One region of the Rossellomorea oryzaecorticis genome, then DNA from elsewhere that is predicted to be linked to it. Evidence: riboswitches for the same ligand, from Rfam matches in the RefSeq annotation. Region 1 holds a riboswitch; the other holds the start of a gene.

Region 1 (3,485 bases):
CATTTCCATCACGATGACCATTCAGTTTAATTTTATTTATTTTGCATTTTACATAGCTTACTATAACGGGAATATAAAAAATCGAATCGCTTTCTTGACGCTGTATGTTATTCACCTTGTACTTACAACTGCATCGATCAACTATAAATTCGTTGAACAGGCAGCTCTCTTTCTTTCCCAAATACCGTTCATCCTGATTATCTGGATCAGTGTAATCCTGCTTCCTTTCAACATATACAATCGCAACAAACAAGGTTGGCTTGAAGAAAAGCTGGAAGATGCGAATAAACGGATATCAGAACTTGTCAAACAAGAGGAAAGACAGCGGATAGCAAGGGATCTGCATGATACGTTAGGGCAAAAGCTGTCCCTCATAGGTTTAAAAAGTGACTTGGCTCGGAAACTGATTCACAAAGATCCCGAACAGGCAAAAGAAGAGTTGAAAGATGTGCAGCAAACAGCGAGGACAGCACTTTCTGAGGTTAGGACGATGGTCTCACAAATGCGCGGGATTCGTCTGGAAGATGAAATGGTCAGAATCAAACAGATCCTTAAAGCGGCAGATATTGAATTGATCATAGATGAAGAAACCCCTATACCAGCCACATCACTCTTTCTTGAAAATATATTGAGCATGTGCCTGAAAGAAGCCGTCACAAACGTCGTGAAACACAGCAAGGCGGATTTATGTGAAATAACCATCGAAGATCATGACAATGAACTGACGATAAAGGTAAAAGACAATGGCATCGGTCTCAGCAAGGATAAAGACTTGTCGAGAGGCTGCGGATTAAGAGGGATGGAGGAGCGTCTGGACTTTGTAAACGGGACGCTCGATATCATTTCCGATAAAGGCACGATACTGATCATGAGAGTGCCAAAAGTAATCAAGCAGATAGGGAGGGATTAAGATGATTCGCATCGTAATCGCAGAAGATCAGCGCATGATGCTCGGCGCTTTGGGATCATTGCTTGATTTGGAAGATGACCTTGAAGTAGTGGGGAAGGCGAGCAATGGGGAAGAAGCGATTTCCCTCGTCCGCCGACTGAAGCCTGATATATGTATGATGGATATTGAAATGCCCGAGAAAACAGGGCTTGAAGCAGCGGAAGAATTAAAAGGGGAAGAATGCAAAGTCATCATTCTGACGACATTTGCCCGTTCCGGTTACTTTCAGCGGGCAATCAAAGCCGGGGTTAAAGGCTATTTATTGAAGGACAGCCCCAGTGAAGAGCTGGCAACCTCCATTCGACTTGTCATGCAGGGGAAAAGAATGTATGCCCCTGAATTGATGGATGATATGTACAGTGAAGAGAATCCTTTGACTGACCGGGAGAAAGAGGTGCTGGAATTGGTGGCAGATGGAAAAAACACAAAAGAAATCGCCGATGAACTCCAATTGAAGACAGGAACGGTACGTAACTACATTTCCACCATCCTTGATAAGCTCGAAGTGAAAAATCGCATTGAAGCCATTACACATTCCAAAGAAAAAGGCTGGTTCAAGTAAAAAAAGATTGACAAGAAATATATTCATGTTACGATAACATCGAATTCAAAATTTCATATGACGATCCACTAGGGGTGCCTTTCATGAAGGCTGAGATTAAAGTGTGACTTTAAGACCCTTTGAACCTGATCTGGTTGAGACCAGCGTAGGGAAGTGGTGTTTGAAGGTTACATATTATTTTGGTGTGATGCCTTTTCAAGCCACTTTCTGTTCGCTTTTTGCGTATGGAAAGTGGCTTTTTATTTTTCCCTGAGATGGGTCGTCGTGGAAAAGGAGAGTCTATGATGACATTTTCAAATGAATTAAGGAAAGAAGTCGATGAGGTCTGGGAGGCGAGCTTTAATCACCCGTTTGTAAGAGGGATCGGGGACGGTACGCTGCCGCTCGACAACTTCCGTTACTACATCCTGCAGGATGCGTATTATTTATCTCACTTTTCAAGGGTCCAATCATTGGGAGCTGCCAAAGCACCAGATTTACATACGACATCAAGAATGGCAGCTCACGCACAGGGAACGAATGAAGCAGAATTATCCCTGCATGAAACATTCTCTGTTCAACTTGGTATTACAGAGGAGGAAAAGAAACGATTCAAGCCTTCTCCGACCGCCTACGCTTATACTTCCCATATGTACAGGGCAGCACAATTCGGAGGGCTAAAAGAAATTCTCGCTGCAATCCTGCCCTGTTATTGGCTTTACCATGAAGTCGGGGAGCGCCTTAACATGTTTACTCCTGATGAACCGATTTATAAGGAATGGATTTCAGCTTATGGCGGTGAATGGTTCGGAGAGCTGGTGAAAGAGCAAATCAATCGGTTGGATCAGCTGGCTGAAAAAGCATCTGAGGAAGAAAAAGCTTTGATGAAAGAGCTATTTATGATCAGCAGTATATATGAGCTCCAATTCTGGGAAATGGCCTACTCCATGGAAGAATGGCCATTTGAATACCACCTCATGAAAAATACAGGAAAGCAGGTGAAGTAAATGGCAAAGCTGAAATTGACGGACATTTTGGTCACGGTTGTCATCTCGATCGGATTCGGTATTATTTACAAAGTCTGGGGCCCTTTATACAACATGATAAAGCCATTTGGCCTGCACGCAGATCAACTCATCTATGGGATGTGGTTCATGGCAGCAACGGTTGCATTCTTGATCATCCGTAAGCCTGGCGTCGCCCTGCTCGCCGAGATTGCGGCTTCATCCGGTGAATTTCTAATGGGATCGGAATGGGGACTTGAGGTCCTCCTTTTCGGGGTTGTGCAGGGGTTATTTGCTGAGGCGGTATTCTTTGTTACTAAGTATAAACGAAACAGCCTGTTCATCATTAGTCTCGCTGCTGTGATGTCAGCATTTGGATCGATCTTAATGGATAGTTACAAAGGCTATATAGGAGATCTGGCTGTATGGAATCTGCTTTTATTCCTGGGGGCAAGATTACTTGGTTCGATATTGATATCTGGAATGGGGGCTTTCTATCTTGTGAAGGCCCTGGAACGAACGGGTGTGACAAGCCTTGTGAGACCTGCAGAAAAAGAAGATTACGAAGCTCTTGACAGATAGGTGTGAGTCGCAGTGGAGATCAAGAAATTAAGGTTGAAGTTTCAGGGAGAAAAGCAATTACTGTTTAAAGATTTATCACTTTCGATCGGTCAGGGGGAGAAGGTCCTTCTCCTCGGTCCTTCCGGATGCGGAAAATCAACGCTGCTTAACGTATGTGCGGGGCTGATCCCCCATTCGTATGAAGTGCCGATGAAAGTATCATCCATTTCATATCCTTCCTCCTGGGGTTATGTGTTCCAAGATCCGGACGCGCAGTTTTGCATGCCTTATGTGGACGAGGAGATGGCATTCGTCCTTGAAAATCTGAATGTACCGAGAGAAAATATGGATGAAATCATTCAGGAACTGCTTCAAAAAGTGGGTTTGAACTTTCAGAACCCCCATATCAAGATTTCTGATCTGTCTGGAG
Region 2 (3,485 bases), on a different contig from region 1:
CGGCACCTCCCGTAATGAACGCTGGGATAAAATCATCCCATCTTCCAAGGAACATAATCAGAAAACATCCGCTCGCGATTGATGCGGCAAAAACCTGAACCAAAAAGGAATAGGAATGATCCGATTTCTCAAGTTCCTCCAGCTCGCTGTAAGCCTCTTCTATGCTGTATAAGCCCTCGCTGATCTTCCTTGAAATCCCGTTCACAAGGGTGACTTTTTCAAGATCGGTCGACCGCTCATTGATGCGGATCAGCTTGGTTTTGGTCGGTTCATCCGTTTCGATGGAAAAGATGATCCCGGTCGGTGTCACATAGCTGTGCGATTCTTTGATCCCGTAGGAAGCCGCAATCCTCATCATCGTATCCTCGACCCGATACGTTTCCGCCCCGCTCTGCAGCATGATCTTTCCTGCCAGCAGACAAACTTCCATTATGTCATACCTTCTTATCATTTTTGCTTCCATAAGATCTCTCCATGCGCATTTTTTGAATAGGTATAGTTTATAGGATAAGTGTGCCTCTAAGCAATGAAGACATGAAAAAACCGACCCCGGATTTGGGATCGGCTGGCCTTACACGTATTTATGAAGCTTTCCGCTGATCATGCTGTGCATTCACACCCTGCCTGATCAGGCGCGGAGCAGTGGCACTCAAGAGGACAAGCACGATTGAACACAACACTGCCGAACCGAGCATCGTCACCCCGTTTGCAAAAAGTGAGAACAGGACCGGCGACATGCCTTCCGGCGCATACTCTTTAAAGAAAATGAAGCCGGCGATGAAATGCCAGAAATAACGGGCCGCACTTCCAAGTACGGTTGCCGCGATAATCCAGGCATACACCTTGGATTTATTTTCGGAACGCAGTGACTGCTGGATGCGGTTGACAAAGACACCCGCAAATCCAATGAACGTGAAGGCAATGAAATACTCAATGATCATTTGAACAGGTGTGACAATCCACGCATTGCCGAGCGCCACCTGCAGGACACCCCACACAAATCCGGCCAGCAGGCTCGCTTTCACCCCTCTTCGGAATGCCAGGATGAAGATAGGCACCATCGAGAACGAAATGGAAATACTCGGCGAAAGATCAATCGACGGCAGCAGGTCCAGAATCAACGCAAATGCAGCCATCAATGCAGCTTCGATCATGACGACCAAACTTAAAGATTTCATAAAAAAAATCTCCCCTTTTTTAAAACGAAACCATAAGGGAGAGTCAGTCAATTCAAATAGGCATAGTGATCCTATATCATCCACATTCCTACGCTAGTACTAACTAACAGGTTCAAAGGGTCAGAACAGGCAGTGCCGTTCACTCTCAGCAAATCGCTCCCCTTGTGGTCACGTTTATTAAATTATAATTCAGTACGTATTATACACGAAAACATCCAATAGTAAAAGAAATTGCGGACATGAAATTGAAGGAAACGATCAAGGACTTTCATTAAGCGGATCGTGCAGGATGATAACCGGCATCGACTTAGGGGCAACCATGAAACCATAGACTCTGCCTTCTTTATCTTTATAGGCAACCGAGTAATCGCCGAATTGCGGAGAAAACTCCACGTCTTCGTATTCAAGGTCGAGATGGTTATACTTCCATCCCACATAAAGTTTGGTGGCCGCTCGGGCAGTAAAGTGTTGAACAAACGTAATCTGGTTGGCAGCGATAAATAGAATAATAGCAGCAACTGAAATGGTAACTTTACTTGCTCTGGACAACCTCAGCATCCATTCCCTCCTTCCTACGGAAATAATTCTGAATCTTCCGTGTATTATCTCTATTATATACCTATTCAGCAGGACATGACAAAAGAGCTACTTTTTGAACTGTTTTTAGAATAAGCATGCAGTGTCACTATTACTGACAGGACGGGGCTGCCACGAGGAGGCAGCCCTCCAGAATAATCTTAAACGATCGTTTAACTCCCTCATCCCTTGCAGCGCAAGGACCCGGTTCTTTTAATCAAACGTTTGTTTAATCTTCAAGAGCGGAGATCATCCTCGATAATCCGCTGTCCAGTTCATCGATCGGGACAAATCGGGCCTTCCTCATCATCTCTTTCCCTTCGATAAACACAATCAAAACAGGTACGGTGAAAATAGAATACTCTCCTGCAATCTCAGGAACTTCTTCCGCATCCGCATGTACAGCTTTTATGCTTGGATACTTTTTCAACACTTCTTCCACCTGCGGCAGCAAAGCATGACACACAGAGCAATTCGGCCGTGAAATATATAAAAGCACCATTTTTTCTGAATGTATCGTATTCTTTATTTCTTCAAGGGTATGCTGCTCTTTCACCTTCCATCCCTTCCTTTCTGTATAAACTGATATGGTTAACTATTCCCCATTCTGCCCTTCTGAAATCGCGAGGCGGCCATGTTTATCTTTTTACAAAACGGGAAAAGAACGACTGTAAACGAAAATGACTATGGAGGAGATTCACTTGAAACCAACTGTTAAGGAATTCTACAATGATAAGGAACTGATTTCTGAAGTTGAAAAATTATCTTCTCAAGGCATAAGCAAAAAGAACCTATATGTACTATCACATGACGATGACCGCACAGAGCGTGTGGCCGACAATGCGAACGCGAATGAAATCGGCGCAAGGGAAACGGGCATCGGTACAGCTGTCGGAAATATGATCTTAAGCAAAGGCGACGAACTGCGCAACCAGCTTCAGGAGATGGGCTTTTCCAAAGAGGAAGCCGATCAGTACGAAGAAAAGCTGGATGAAGGCAAGATTTTGCTGTTGGTTCAGGATTGATTTTTGGCGCGAAAATTCTAGGCGTCACAACGGCCTAGCTGATCCTGCTTGATAAATCGATTCCTTGAACGGCCCGGCTGTTTTGATTTGAGTGTTTAGACTCTGTGAAGCGTCTCCGGGGTCCGCGTGATATAGTTAATAATGAACAAAAGGATGAGCCCGCGGGTTGGGATCATCCTTTTTCATTTTCTTTTTCAAAAAGGTAGACCACACCATTTTGCGGCCTTCTGAATGCAGGACCCGAAAACCCGCGCCTGATCAGTTCCTTTCTCATGAACATCATCACTCCGCCGTGCCCTACAATCAATACGTCCTGATTCTCTGAGATGACCCTGTCTAAGACTTTATTTATCTTTTCCAGAACCTCTTTCTTGCTTACAGCCTGCGACGGATGGTTGAACCACCAAGCCAGGCGGATGCCGAGCAAATGAATGAACAGCGGCAGCTTCAGCTTCGGAGGAAAGAGCGGTGATAACGGAACCTCCCTTAATTCATCCAGGAAAATGATATCCCTGTCGTAGATGCTGCGTGCCGTGATTTCTGCTCGCTGCATGCTGCTCGAATAGCAGGACTTCCATTCAATCCCGTTCAGATCCACATCATTTTCTTCTACATCTGAAGCTTCATATTCTTCCACCCACTTCATCAATTCAGCCGAGGACACGATTGAATTCGGATATCCCCTTTTTACTTTGTAGTGTCTGAT

Evidence for each region. Region 1 has a riboswitch for thiamine pyrophosphate ahead of tenA (thiaminase II). Riboswitches for the same ligand answer to the same signal wherever they lie in the genome.
Region 2: linked by a shared signal. The riboswitch ahead of thiT (energy-coupled thiamine transporter ThiT) and the one ahead of tenA (thiaminase II) in region 1 are both predicted to bind thiamine pyrophosphate.

What each region holds. Positions count from the first base shown of each region.
Region 1 is NZ_JBJOSA010000005.1:16,248-19,732, forward strand. It holds gene ACKA06_RS07545 (sensor histidine kinase) at 1-910, shown strand, start outside; gene ACKA06_RS07550 (response regulator transcription factor) at 912-1,511, shown strand; TPP riboswitch at 1,572-1,680, shown strand; gene tenA (thiaminase II) at 1,796-2,497, shown strand; gene ACKA06_RS07560 (ECF transporter S component) at 2,498-3,076, shown strand; gene ACKA06_RS07565 (ABC transporter ATP-binding protein) at 3,089-3,485, shown strand, end outside.
Region 2 is NZ_JBJOSA010000001.1:365,641-369,125, forward strand. It holds gene ACKA06_RS01785 (threonine/serine exporter family protein) at 1-463, opposite strand, end outside; gene thiT (energy-coupled thiamine transporter ThiT) at 582-1,178, opposite strand; TPP riboswitch at 1,247-1,351, opposite strand; gene ACKA06_RS01795 (hypothetical protein) at 1,437-1,736, opposite strand; gene ACKA06_RS01800 (thioredoxin family protein) at 1,984-2,343, opposite strand; gene ACKA06_RS01805 (general stress protein) at 2,456-2,779, shown strand; gene ACKA06_RS01810 (histidine phosphatase family protein) at 2,952-3,485, opposite strand, start outside.